2 regions of the Kitasatospora sp. NPDC047058 genome follow, and region 2 is predicted to be linked to the other one. Evidence: riboswitches for the same ligand, from Rfam matches in the RefSeq annotation. Region 2 holds a riboswitch; the other holds the start of a gene.
What was found. A riboswitch is a leader RNA that binds a small molecule or an ion and turns the genes downstream of it on or off. The one in region 2 is predicted to bind cobalamin.

Region 1: it holds a riboswitch for cobalamin, as region 2 does, so the genes downstream of both, ABZ885_RS14145 (ribonucleoside-diphosphate reductase subunit alpha) here and ABZ885_RS32495 (CoA-acylating methylmalonate-semialdehyde dehydrogenase) in region 2, are expected to answer to the same signal.

The regions. Positions count from the first base shown of each region.
Region 1 is NZ_JBEYVJ010000071.1:9,461-16,887, reverse strand. Features, by position in the region: gene ABZ885_RS14155 (glycosyl hydrolase) at 1-832, opposite strand, end outside; gene ABZ885_RS14150 (hypothetical protein) at 999-2,069, opposite strand; cobalamin riboswitch at 2,568-2,709, shown strand; gene ABZ885_RS14145 (ribonucleoside-diphosphate reductase subunit alpha) at 2,898-5,309, shown strand; gene ABZ885_RS14140 (ribonucleotide-diphosphate reductase subunit beta) at 5,330-6,325, shown strand; gene ABZ885_RS14135 (helix-turn-helix transcriptional regulator) at 6,387-6,953, opposite strand; gene ABZ885_RS14130 (alpha/beta hydrolase) at 7,049-7,427, shown strand, end outside.
Region 2 is NZ_JBEYVJ010000352.1:135-6,459, forward strand. Features, by position in the region: partial or broken gene ABZ885_RS32485 (pirin family protein) at 1-23, shown strand, start outside; gene ABZ885_RS32490 (hypothetical protein) at 133-861, opposite strand; cobalamin riboswitch at 1,023-1,214, shown strand; gene ABZ885_RS32495 (CoA-acylating methylmalonate-semialdehyde dehydrogenase) at 1,420-2,919, shown strand; gene ABZ885_RS32500 (acyl-CoA dehydrogenase family protein) at 2,916-4,064, shown strand; gene ABZ885_RS32505 (enoyl-CoA hydratase/isomerase family protein) at 4,064-5,140, shown strand; gene mmsB (3-hydroxyisobutyrate dehydrogenase) at 5,137-6,021, shown strand; gene ABZ885_RS32515 (enoyl-CoA hydratase) at 6,018-6,325, shown strand, end outside.

The DNA of each region.
Region 1 (7,427 bases), on a different contig from region 2:
GCAGGGCGCGGTACTCGGGGGTGTCGCCCGCGCTGTCCACGACGCGGCCGAACCAGGCCGGGTCCTTGGCGGCGGGCGAGGAGGAGCAGAGCACCCGGTCGAAGGACTTCACGTCCGAGCCCGGGTACGGCTCGTGGAAGGACATCCCGACCAGGCCGGCCGGGGCACCGCCGTTGTCGGGCAGCTCGGTGGTGGTGCCGTCGCAGTTCTTCTGGACGCCGGACGCGCCGTAGCTGCCGTCCTCGGCGCGCGGGTGGCCGGACCAGACGGCGGTCATCAGGTCGACGGCGTCGTCGGTGTACTGCCAGCCGGTCGCGCAGGCCGGCCAGCGGCCCTGCGAGTACGAGCGCGGGTTGCCGACGCCCCAGCCGTTCTGGCCGTACCCGGGACCGAGGTCGGTCTCCACGAAGCCGGGCAGCCTGCCGGTGATGTCGGCGGCCTTCTTGTAGTAGTAGCCGACCTGCTTGGCCCCGGGGTAGTCGCCGTACTGGGGGTTGTAGCGCTCGTTGTGCGCCTCGACGTGCTGGCCGATCACCGTGCCGCCGGAGCGGCCGGCCCGGGCCTCGCGCTCCAGGTCGGCGAGGAGCTGCTGGACGGCCCGGGCGTTCGGGGAGGCCTTCGGGTCGCGTGCCAGCAGTTCGCGGCCGACCTCGGGCGGCAGGGTCCGGCCGGCGCCGTTGAGGGTGAGTTCGCTGCGGGCGGTGGGCCCGGGCGCGGGCTCGTCCTCGGCGCGGCCGTCGTGGCCGGCCAGGACGACCGCCCCGGCGGCCAGGACCGCACCGGCCGCGGCCAGCACGGCAGGCTTGGCGCGCAGCGCTCTGGGCAGGGCCACGGACGATTCCTCCGGAAGCTGACCGGCACCGGCCTGCGCCGTCACGACCGGAACACACGTACGACTGACTGGCGGTGAGCCTGCCACACTCCCCGCACCCGGGCGAACGGGCGCGCCCCGGCGGTTTCCCGGCCGGGGCGCGTGCGCTGCGGGTCCGGCGCGGGCGTCAGCCCGCGGGGGTGGCGGCCGGGGCGGCGGACTTGGCGCGCTGGAGCAGCTGGTTCTTCACGTGCTCGCCGAAGCCCGGGGCCGCCGCGGTGGCGGTGGCGTCCGCGGTGTTGCCGCCCTTGGCGGAGCCCTCGACGGTGAAGTACGCGTACCGGCCCAGGGTGGCCTTGGTGTTGGTGCAGCCGGGCGTGGCGCAGAAGGCCGGCGAGCCCGGGGCGGCGGCGCCCTTCAGGTGGCCGACGTAGCTCTTCATCGAGGTCTCGGCCTGCTGCTTGTGGTCGAAGACCGCGACGCCGACCGTCACCGCGCTGTCGCCCGAGACGTACGTGGCCCGGAGCACCTGGCGGCAGCCCTGGTCGCCGAGGATCTTGCCGAGGCCGCCGACCGTGGAGTTGCCGTCCCAGCAGGGCGAGTCGAGCGAGACCACGGTCCGGTTCCAGGTGGCGCCGTTGACGGTCACGGTGAGCGCCGAGAACAGCGCGGCCGCGTCCTGCGGCGCCGGGTCGGTGGTGGCCTCCCAGAGCGCCTTCGACGGGTCCTCGGGCGCGGCGCTCGGGCTGCCGCTCGCGGACGCCTTGCCGGAGGGCGACGACGCCGGGGTGGTCGCGGTGGCGGTCGGGGTCGGCTCGGCGACGGTCTTCTTGCCGCCGTCGTCCTTCTTCATGAGCATCAGACCGCCGGCGATCAGGCCGCCGACCACGACGACGGCGACGGCCGCGACGATGATCTTCATCCGGCCCTTGCGCTTGGCCTCGGCCTCGTTGCGGTCGGCCATGGCCGCCCAGTCCGGCTGGGCGTTGTGCTGCGGCTGGACGGGCTGGGGCTGGGGCTGCGGCTGCCACTGCTGCTGCGGCGGCATCGCCTGGGCGGGCGGCTGCGGCTGCATCGGCTGCTGCGGCGGCACGGGCTGGGGCTGCATCGGCTGGGGCTGCACGGGCTGCTGCGGCTGCACCGGAGGCTGGACCTGCTGCGGCGGCACGGGCTGCGGCTGGACAGGCTGCGGCTGCGGCTGCACCGGAGGCTGGACCTGCTGCGGCGGCACCGGCTGCGGCTGGACAGGCTGTGGCACCGGCTGCGGCGCGGGCGGCTGCGGCACGGCAGGAACCGGCGGAACCACCGGCTGCTGCGACGGCACCGGCGGCCCGTACGAGGCGGGCGGCGGTCCGAACCCGCCCGGTGCCGGTGGCACCGGCTGCGCGCCGGGGTACGGCGCAGGAGGCACCGGCGCGGCCGGCGGCTGCCCCTGCGGTGCCTGTCCGGGCGCTCCCGTTCCGTCGCTCATGCGTCCCCCTCGCTCCGCTCCCTCATGAGCCGAGATCGTAGGGCATGCGCCTGACGGCGGCTCCGCCCGGTGACCATTCCGTTTCCCAATCCGGACACCCGCGGGCCATCCGCGGCCCCGTCGCGACCTCGCGCGGCCCCGCCGCCGGCCCCCGGCCGGGTCCTGCAGTGGCGGTCGTCACGGCCCCGCCACGGCCCCTCCCAGGCCCCGCCACGGCCCTTCCCCCGGTACCACCGGTCATCACGCCAACACGCGGCGCTGCACAACATGTGGTGTCGCATCGAGCGGACACCACTAGATGTATGCTCACTCCTGCTGTCGACGCAGGGGAACCCGGTGCGAGTCCGGGACTGCCCCGCAGCGGTGTGCGGGCGGCTCCGACCAGAGCCCGCGAGTCCGAGTACCTGCCGACGGCGTGCCTTCCGGCCTCCCCGCAGAGGCCTGCAGCACGAGCAGTACTTCCGGGCCTCGCGGGCGGGCCGGGGATGACACCGTCACGCGACGCCGTCCGGCCCTCGCGCTGTGCTCCCCTGCCCCGAACGGCCCGGTACCCCGATCCACCGCCGCCGATCGCCGCCAGGAGAGAGCGCCTTGACCACCGCTGCCTCAGCCACCCTGCCCGCCCAGGGTTCCCCCGCCGCCCCGACGGTCTCCGACCCGGGCGGCGCGCTGCTCCGGCTGCTGACCGACCGCAGTGTCGACCTGCCGCAGGTGGACCCCGGCCATGTCGCCGCCGCCGCGCTGCGCGGCCGCCACGCCGGTTCGGACTTCGCCGAGCTGCGCGGGCTGGCCGTGGACGCCGCAGCGTCGATGATCGCCGAGGACCCGCAGTACTCGAAGCTGGCCGCCCGCCTGCTCGCGCTGGAGATCGTCGACGAGGCGAACAGCCAGGGCTCGGTCTCCTTCTCCGCCTCGATCGCCGTCGGCCACGCCGAGGGCCTGATCGGCGACACCACCGCCGCCTTCGTCGCGAAGCACGCCGCCGCGCTGGACGCGCTCATCGACCCGCAGGGCGACGACCGCTTCGAGTACTTCGGCCTGCGCACCGTGCAGTCCCGCTACCTGCTGCGCCACCCGATCACCCGCATGGTGGTCGAGACCCCGCAGCACTTCCTGCTCCGTGTCGCCTGTGGCCTGGCGGTCGGCGACAACGAGCAGTCGGTGCGCGAGGTGGCGGAGCTGTACCGCCTGATGAGCCGGCTGGAGTACCTGACCTCCTCGCCGACCCTGTTCAACTCCGGCACCCGGCACCCGCAGATGTCGAGCTGCTACCTGCTCGACTCGCCGCTGGACAACCTGGACTCGATCTACTCCCGGTACGCCCAGATCGCCCGCCTCTCCAAGCACGCCGGCGGCATCGGCCTCTCCTACTCGCGGATCCGGTCCCGCGGCAGCCTGATCCGGGGCACCAACGGCAAGTCGAACGGCATCGTCCCGTTCCTGCGCACCCTCGACTCCTCGGTCGCCGCCGTCAACCAGGGCGGCCGCCGCAAGGGCGCGGCCTGCGTCTACCTGGAGACCTGGCACGCGGACATCGAGGAGTTCCTGGAGCTGCGCGACAACACCGGCGAGGAGGCGCGGCGCACCCACAACCTCAACCTGGCGCACTGGATCCCGGACGAGTTCATGCGCCGGGTCAACGCCAACGAGGACTGGTCGCTGTTCTCCCCGGCCGACGTGCCCGAGCTGGTCGACCTCTGGGGCGCCGACTTCGACGAGGCGTACCGCAAGGCCGAGCTGGCCGGCAAGGCCGTCCGCACCATCCCCGCGCAGACCCTGTACGCCCGGATGATGCGCACCCTGGCGCAGACCGGCAACGGCTGGATGACCTTCAAGGACGCCTCCAACCGCGCCGCCAACCAGACCGCGCTGCCCGGCCGGACGGTGCACAGCTCCAACCTCTGCACCGAGATCCTGGAGGTCACGGACGACTCCGAGACCGCCGTCTGCAACCTCGGCTCGGTCAACCTCGGCGCCCACGTGGCCGAGGGCGCGTCGGCCGCCGACCTGATCGGCGCGATGGACTGGGAGCGGCTGGACGCCACCGTGCGCACCGCCGTCACCTTCCTCGACCGCGTGGTGGACATCAACTTCTACCCGACCGTCGAGGCCGGGACGTCCAACTCGCGCTGGCGCCCGGTGGGCCTGGGCGTGATGGGCCTCCAGGACGTCTTCTTCCAGCTGCGGATCGACTTCGACTCCGCCGAGGCGAAGACCCTCTCCACCCTGATCGCCGAGCGCATCATGCTCACCGCGTACGAGCGCTCCGCCGACCTGGCCGAGCAGCTGGGCCGCCACGAGGCGTACGGCGAGACCCGCGCCGCCCGCGGCGAGCTGCACATCGACCACTTCCCGACGGCCGCCCCGCAGTGGGCCGACCGCTGGACGGCGCTGCGTGCGCGGATCGCCGAGACCGGCCTGCGCAACTCGCTGCTGCTGGCCATCGCCCCGACCGCGACGATCGCCTCGATCGCCGGCGTGTACGAGTGCATCGAGCCGCAGGTGTCCAACCTGTTCAAGCGCGAGACGCTGTCGGGCGAGTTCCTCCAGGTGAACCCCTACCTGGTGCGCGAGCTCAAGGAGCTCGGCGTCTGGGACCAGCAGACCCGGGACGCGCTGCGCGACTCGAACGGCTCGGTGCAGGAGCTCAACTGGCTGCCGGCCGAGGTGCGCTCGCTGTACCGCACCGCCTGGGAGCTGCCGCAGCGCGCGCTGATCGACCTGGCCGCGGCGCGCATGCCGTACCTGGACCAGAGCCAGTCGCTGAACCTCTTCATGGCCGCGCCCACCATCGGCAAGCTCAGCTCGATGTACGCGTACGCGTGGAAGGTCGGTCTGAAGACCACCTACTACCTGCGCTCGCGCCCGGCGACCCGGATCGCGCAGGCCGCGTCCGGCACCGCCCGCACGGCCGCGCCGCAGCCGGCCAACCCGGTCAGCGTGGGCACCCCGACCATGACCCAGGCCGAGCAGGACGCCATCGCCTGCTCCCTGGAGAACCCCGAGTCCTGCGAGGCCTGCCAGTGAGCACCCCCGACGACCGCAAGATGCTGCTCGACCCCGGCTTCGAGCTGACCCTGCGCCCGATGCGCTACCCGTCGTTCTACGACCGGTACCGGGACGCGATCAAGAACACCTGGACCGTGGAGGAGGTGGACCTGCACTCCGACGTCGCCGACCTCGCCAAGCTGAGCGAGGGCGAGCGGCACATGATCGGGCGGCTGGTCGCCTTCTTCGCGACCGGTGACTCGATCGTCGCGAACAACGTGGTGCTGAGCCTGTACAAGCACATCAACTCCCCGGAGGCGCGGCTCTACCTGAGCCGGCAGCTGTTCGAGGAGGCCGTGCACGTCCAGTTCTACCTGACGCTGCTCGACACCTACCTTCCGGACCCGGAGGACCGCAACGCGGCCTTCGCCGCGGTGGAGAACATCCCCTCCATCCACCAGAAGGCGCAGTTCTGCTTCAAGTACATGAACGCGGTCGACCACATCGACTCGCTGCAGACGAAGGAGGACAGGCGGGCGTTCCTGCTCAACCTGATCTGCTTCGCGGCGTGCGTGGAGGGTCTGTTCTTCTACGGCGCGTTCGCGTACGTGTACTGGTTCCGGAGCCGTGGTCTGCTGCACGGTCTCGCGACGGGGACGAACTGGGTGTTCCGCGACGAGTCCATGCACATGGACTTCGCGTTCTCCGTGGTGGACACGGTCCGCGAGGAGGAGCCCGACCTCTTCGACGAGGAGATGGCCAAGCAGGTCACGGAGATGCTGGAGGAGGCCGTCGAGGCCGAGCTCCAGTTCGCCCAGGACCTGTGCGGTGACGGCCTCCCGGGCATGAACACCGCCTCGATGCGCGAGTACCTCCAGGCCGTGGCCGACCAGCGCCTCGCCCGCCTCGGCATGCCGATCCGGTACGGGTCGACCAACCCGTTCGGCTTCATGGAGCTCCAGAACGTCCAGGAGCTGACCAACTTCTTCGAGCGCCGGGTGTCCGCGTACCAGGTCGCCGTCGAGGGCTCGGTCGCCTTCGACGACGACTTCTAAAGAGAAGACGCAACAGCGCTGCCCCGCACGGCCGAGCCGTGCGGGGCAGCGCTGTTCTCGATCAGCCCTCCGGCGGTGCCTCCGGCTCGCCGATCCCGTCCGGGTCGGCCGCCAGCGCCTCCCAGAACGCGACGTAGCTCTGCTCGTGCGCGATGCCGAGCGTGATCAGCCGGGCCCGGGCCGGGGTGTCCGGCGCCGCCGGGTCCAGGCCGGCGCGAAGGTCCCGGTAGGTGTCGCGCCATTGCCGGTGCTGCGCCGCCTGGGCCACGGCCAACGCCGCGACCTGACCCGGCGCGCCCAGGTCGGCGAAGGTCAGCTTGAGCAGGGCGGGGTTCCGGGTCTCCGGTTCGGGCGTGGCGGGGTCGGCGAGCCAGTCCCGCAGCGCCGCACGGCCGGCGTCGGTGAGGTGGAACACCCGGCGTCGGCGCCCGTGTTCCTCCGCCTCCTCGCGCAGAAGGCCCAGCTCGGCCAGCCGGGGCGGGTCGCGGTAGAGCTGGGCGTGCGGAATCGGCCAGTAGCGGCTCACCGACCCCTCGACCTTGGCTTTCAGCTCGTAGGGCGTCATCGGACCGTGCCGGGAAATCAGGCCGAGCACGACCAGCTGGGACGGCGTCAGCTCCTTCGCCATGGCACCCCGCCTCTCCTCATCGTCAAATTGACACCGTATCAATGAGACCTTAGCGTCATCGCGCTGCGACCATATCAATGAGACCGTGGAGAATCGTGATACGCCTGCACCCCGAGATAGCCGACGCCCTGAACCACGTTCCGCCCTTCGACCCGCTCGCGGACCCGGCGGCCACCAGGATGTACCTACGCTCGCTGCTGGCCGCGAAACCCCCAACTGACGATCCGCGCATCGCCGTCGGCCACACCACGGTCCCGGGACCTGCGGGCGACCTCACCGTCCGGATCTACCGGCCCACCGACGCCCGGCCCGGCCCGCGCCCGGGGGTCCTGTACTTCCACGGCGGCGCCTTCATCTCCGGCGACCTCGACACCGGCGACGGCAACTGCCGCGACCTCTGCCTGGCCGCAGGGGCGGTGGTCGTCTCGGTCGACTACCGGCTCGCCCCCGAGCACCCGTACCCGGCCGCCTTCG
Region 2 (6,325 bases):
AGCCCCGCGGCCGCGTCCGCTGACGCGGGCAAGGCCGGCGGTGCGCCACGCAGCGACAGTGCTGGTCGCAGCCATCGACGAGTGGCTGCGACCAGCACGGTCGCAACAGGCCCCAGCCGGGGAGCCCGTCCGTCACGAAGCCGTCGGCTGTGGGCTCATCGCACGCTCGTACAGCTTCTCCTGCGCCCGCTTGAGCAGTTCGGCGGCCTTCTTCCGCGACGCCTCCTCCGCCTTGTCGAGCGCGCCCGGGTAGTCCGCGGACATCCCCGAGCCCGCGCTGTAGTCGACATCGACCGTCAGGCGCAGATTCCCGTCGCAGAAACCCGACTTGAAGCTCAGTTGGTCGACCGGCCCGGGGATGGTCTCGGTGAGCGGGTGCCGGACCGACGACCGGTAGCCCTGCTGGCCGAGCCCCCCGCCGTCGGTCATCTCGAACTTCCGCGTCTCGGTCGGCTTGGGCCCGCCGATCGGAGACTTCGCGATGTCCGCCTCGACCTCCAGCCAGTGGCAGCCGCGGGCCGTCTCGAAGACCACCGCATCGATGGTCACCCGCCAGTCCTCCGTCGCCGGACCGGCGACGTAGCTGCAGCTGAGCGTCTTGGACGGGTCGTCCGCGATCCCCTCGCTCGTCACCGGTATGGAACTCCTCAGCTGCCCGGGCAGGCCGGGGTCGCCCACCGTCGCGCAGAGGTCGTCGACCGTGCGGTACCAGCCGACCTGTTTCGCCTTGCTGTCACTGCTGTTGCTGTTGCTGTTGCTGTTGTTGCTGCCACCGCCGCCGCCGCAGGCGGTGAGGACCACGAGGCCGGCGGCCACGAGGGCGGCCGCGCCGGTACGGGAGGTTCGATTTCGACTCGTCACGGCGCCAGGCTAGGGCCCGCACTCCGTCGGCAGCCGTCGACGGCCGGAGTCTTGCTTGATCTTTAAGTTCTGGGCTCGAACGGCCTGCCGAGCGTGGTCACTCCTACCGGTGACTGCTGTACAGCGGAGCGCGACGCGCCCAGCGAGACCTCTGGACTTACTAGGACGTCCAACTATATGGTCGACGACAGGTCCGCGGTGTCAGGGAAGCCGGTGTGAGTCCGGCACGGTCCCGCCACTGTGACCGGGGAGTCCGTCCTTGCAGGAGACGGCCACTGGCAGCCAGCCGGGAAGGCCTGAGGGCGTGCGGTGATCCGGGAGTCAGGATACCGGCCGCGGGTGATCCGTGTTTTCCACGAGGATGGAGACGACACGCATGACTCCGGGCTGCTCCCGTTCCGCTGCTCCTGGCTGTCCTGTGCCGACGACCGCCGGGGCCCACCTTTCCTGACGGTTCGTCATGCCACCGTGACGCCGCGGGCCGCACCAACCGCGCGCCCGCCCGTCGGCGGCGGCCTCCATTCCTCCTCTCCCCATCCACGATGAGAGAAGGAACCGATGGTCCGTGAACTGACCCACTTCGTCGCCGGCAAGCGCACCGCCGGGACGTCCGGCCGCTTCGGCGACGTGTACGACCCCAACACCGGCCGGGTGCAGGCCCGGGTGCCGCTGGCCGACCGGGCGGAGGTCGAGGCGGTGATCGCCGATGCCGCGCAGGCCCAGCCCGAGTGGGCCGCCTGGAACCCGCAGCGGCGGGCTCGGGTGCTGCTGCGCTTCCTGCAACTGGTCGAGCAGGAGAAGGAGGAGCTCGCCCGGCTGCTCTCCGCCGAGCACGGCAAGACCGTGGCCGACGCCCACGGCGACCTCCAACGCGGCCTGGAAGTCGTGGAGTTCGCCGCCGGGATCCCGCATCTGCTGAAGGGCGAGTTCACCGACAACGCCGGCACCGGCATCGACGTGTACTCGATGCGCCAGCCGCTCGGCGTCGTCGCGGGCATCACGCCGTTCAACTTCCCCGCGATGATCCCGCTCTGGAAGGCCGCGCCCGCACTGGCCTGCGGCAACGCCTTCGTCCTCAAGCCCTCCGAGCGCGATCCCTCGGTGCCGCTGCGCCTGGCCGAGCTCTTCCTGGAGGCGGGACTGCCGCCGGGCGTCCTCAACGTCGTCAACGGGGACAAGGAAGCCGTCGACACGCTGCTGGAGGACCCGCGGGTGGAGGCGCTCGGTTTCGTCGGCTCGACCCCGATCGCCCAGTACGTCTATGCGACCGCGGCCGCGCACGGCAAGCGCGCGCAGTGCTTCGGCGGCGCGAAGAACCACATGATCGTGATGCCGGACGCCGACCTCGACCAGGCCGCCGACGCCCTGATCGGCGCCGGCTACGGCTCGGCCGGCGAGCGCTGCATGGCCATCTCGGTCGCCGTCCCGGTGGGGGAGGAGACCGCGGACGCCCTGGTGGCGAAGCTGGTCGAGCGGATCGCCGCACTGAAGGTCGGCCGCTCGGACGACCCCGCGGCGGACTTCGGGCCGCTGGTGGGCCGCGACGCCCTGGAGCGGGTCCGCGGCTACCTGGACCTCGGGGTCCGGGAGGGCGCCGAACTCGTCGTCGACGGACGGGACTTCCGGCTGGAGGGGCACGAGGACGGCTACTTCCTCGGCGCCTCGCTGTTCGACCGGGTCACCCCGGACATGCGGATCCACCGGGAGGAGATCTTCGGCCCGGTCCTCACGGTCGTCCGCGCCGCCGACTACGAGGAGGCGCTGCGGCTGCCCAGCGAGCACGAGTTCGGCAACGGCGTGGCCATCTACACCCGGGACGGCGACACCGCCCGCGACTTCGCCCGCCGGGTCAACACCGGCATGGTCGGCGTCAACGTGCCCATCCCGGTGCCGATCGCCTACCACACCTTCGGCGGCTGGAAGCGCTCCGCCTTCGGCGACCTCAACCAGCACGGCCCGGACTCGATCCGCTTCTACACCCGCACCCGCACCGTCACCTCGCGCTGGCCTTCCGGGGTCAAAGAGGGCGCGAGCTTCACCATGCCGACGATGGGATGAGCGCCGTGCACGATCTCACCGAGGACCAGCGGGCCATCGCGGAGACGACCCGGGCCTTCGCCGACGAGTACCTGGCGCCGAACGCCGTCGAGTGGGACCAGGCCAAGCACTTCCCCGTGGACGTGCTGCGCAAGGCGGCGGGCGTCGGCCTGGCCGGCGTCTACGTGCGCGAGGACGCCGGCGGCTCCGGACTCTCCCGGCTGGAGGGGGTGGTGGCCTTCGAGGCGCTCGCGACCGGCTGCCCGTCGATCGCCGCCTACCTGTCCATCCACAACATGGTCGGCTGGATGATCGACCGCTACGGCAGCGCCGGGCAGCGCTCGCGCTGGCTGCCCGGCCTCTGCACGGCCGAGCACCTGGGCAGCTACTGCCTGACCGAACCCGGCGCCGGCTCCGACGCGGCGGCGATCGCCACCCGGGCCGTCCGGGACGGCGGCCACTGGGTGCTGGACGGCGTCAAGCAGTTCATCTCCGGGGCGGGTGACTTCCGGATCTACGTGGTGATGGCCCGCACCGGTGGACCGGGGGCCGGCGGGGTCTCCGCCTTCGTCGTCGAGCGCGACGACCCCGGCGTCTCCTTCGGGCCGAACGAGAAGAAGATGGGCTGGAACGCCCAGCCCACCCGGCAGGTGCTGCTGGACGGCGTCCGCCTGCCCGCCGACCGCCTGCTCGGCGCGGAGGGCGAGGGCTTCCGGATCGCCATGAGCGGGCTGAACGGCGGCCGGCTCGGCATCGCCGCCTGCTCGCTCGGCGGCGCGCAGGCCGCGCTGGAACGCGCCACCGGCTACCTCGCGGACCGCGAGGCGTTCGGCGCACGCCTCCTGCACGCCCAGGCCCTGCAGTTCCGGCTGGCCGACATGGCGACGGAGCTGGAGGCGGCCCGGGCGCTGCTGTGGCGGGCGGCCGCCGCCCTGGACCGGGGCGACCCCCGGGCGCCGCAGCTGTGCGCGATGGCCAAGCGCTACGCCACCGACACCGGCTTCGAGGTGGCCAACCAGGCCCTCCAACTGCACGGCGGCTACGGCTACCTGGCCGAGTACGGCATCGAGAAGATCGTCCGCGACCTGCGGGTGCACCAGATCCTGGAAGGGACCAACGAGATCATGCGCGTCATCGTCGCCCGCGGCCTGACCGGAGCCGCGTGATGGCCGGCAACGACCCCGGGGAGGTCGTCCTCCGGCGCGAGGGCCGGGCCGGCTTCGTCGTCCTCAACCGGCCCGCGGCCCTGAACGCCCTCACCCACACCATGGTGCAGCGCATCGCGGAGGCCCTGGACACCTGGGAGCAGGACGACCGGGTCGAGTCCGTCGTCATCACGGGGGCCGGGGACCGCGCCTTCTGCGCCGGCGGCGACATCGTCGCCATCCACCGCGCCGCCACCGGCGGGGACCCGGGCGCGGTCGAGGAGTTCTGGCGCGACGAGTACCGCCTCAACGCCCGGATCGCCCGCTACTCCAAGCCGTACGTGGCCGTCATGAACGGCATCGTGATGGGCGGCGGTGTCGGCGTCTCGGCCCACGGCAGCGTCCGGATCGTCACGGAGACCACGCGCATCGCCATGCCGGAGGCGGGGATCGGCTTCGTGCCCGATGTCGGCGGCACGTACCTGCTCGCCCTGGCGCCGGGCGAGCTGGGCACCCACCTCGCCCTCACCGCCGGATCGGCCGGTGCCGCGGACGCGCTGCTGTGCGGGCTCGCCGACCACTTCCTGCCCTCCGAACGAGTGCCGGCGCTGCTCGACGACCTCGCCCGGCTGCCCGTGCACGACGCCCTCGAACGGCACGTCGGACCCGCTCCGGCCGGTGCGCTGGCCGGGCAGCGGGCGTGGATCGACAGCTGCTACGCGGCCGGCACCGTGGAGGAGATCCTCGACCGGCTGCGGGACAGCGGGGAGCCCGAGGCGAAGAAGGCCGCCGACCGGATCACCGCCAACTCCCCGACCGCGGTGAAGGCCACGCTGACGGCCCTGCGCCGGGCCCGCGCGCTCGGCCCGTTGGAGGCCGTGCTCGACCAGGAGTACCGCACCTCGTGTGCGGCGCTCTCCACCCCGGACCTCGCCGAGGGGATCCGGGCGCAGGTGATCGACAAGGACCGCTCGCCGCGGTGGAGCCCGGCCACCCTGGGCGCCGTCGAGCCCGCCGCCGTGGCCCGGTACTTCGCCCCGCGCGGCGAGCGCGAGCTCGGCCTCGCCGCCACCACCACATCCCTGGAGCGCTGGTGACCCACAGCATCGGATTCATCGGACTGGGCAACATGGGCGGCCCGATGGCCGCCAATCTCGTCAAGGCCGGCCACCGGGTGACCGGCTTCGACCTCGCGGCGGACGCCCGTGAACGGGCGGCGGGGCACGGGATCGCCGTCGCCGCGTCCGCGGAGCAGGCGGCGGCCGGGGCCGAGGTGGTCGTCACCATGCTGCCCACCGGGCGGCATGTGCTCGACGCCTACGCGGGCCTGACCGCCGCCGCGCGCGGGGCGCTGTTCGTGGACTGCTCCACCATCGCCGTCGGGGATGCCCGGATCGCCGCCGACCTGGCCCGCACGGCCGGGCACCGGGTCGTCGACGCGCCCGTCTCCGGCGGTGTGCCCGGCGCCGAGGCCGCGAGCCTGACCTTCATGGTCGGCGCGGACGACGCCGACTTCACGGCGGCCGAACCGGTGCTGGCCGCGATGGGCCGCCGGGTCGTGCACTGCGGGGCGTCCGGCGCCGGGCAGGCGGCGAAGATCTGCAACAACATGATCCTCGGCGTCTCGATGATCGCGGTCAGCGAGGCCTTCGTCCTCGGGGAGAGCCTCGGGCTCAGCCACCAGGCGCTGTTCGAGGTGGCCTCCACCGCGTCCGGCCAGTGCTGGGCACTGACCAGCAACTGCCCCGTCCCCGGGCCCGTCCCGGCCAGCCCCGCCAACCGCGCGTACGCGGGCGGCTTCGCCGCGGCCCTGATGGCCAAGGACCTCGGACTCGCGGCCGACGCGGCTGCGGCCTCCGCCGTCCCGGCCGAACTGGGCGCCAGGGCAGCCGAGTTGTACGCCGCGTTCGCCGAAGGGGCGGGCGCCGGGCTGGACTTCTCCGCCATCGTCACCACCCTCCGGAAGGGCACCGCATGACCTACGCGACGATCCGCGCCGAGCGCAAGGGCCGGGTGGGGCTGATCACGCTCGACCGGCCGAAGGCGCTCAACGCGCTCAACACCGAGCTGATGAACGAAGTCGTGGCGGCGGCCGCGGAGTTCGACCGGGACCCGGAGATCGGCTGCCTGGTGGTCACCGGCTCGGAGAAGGCGTTCGCGGCCGGTGCGGACATCAAGGAGATGCAGTCCCTGGAGTTCGTCGACGCCTACCTCGGCGACTGGTTCGCGGCCTGGGACCGCTTCGCCGCCCTGCGCAAGCCGGTCGTGGCGGCGGTGGCGGG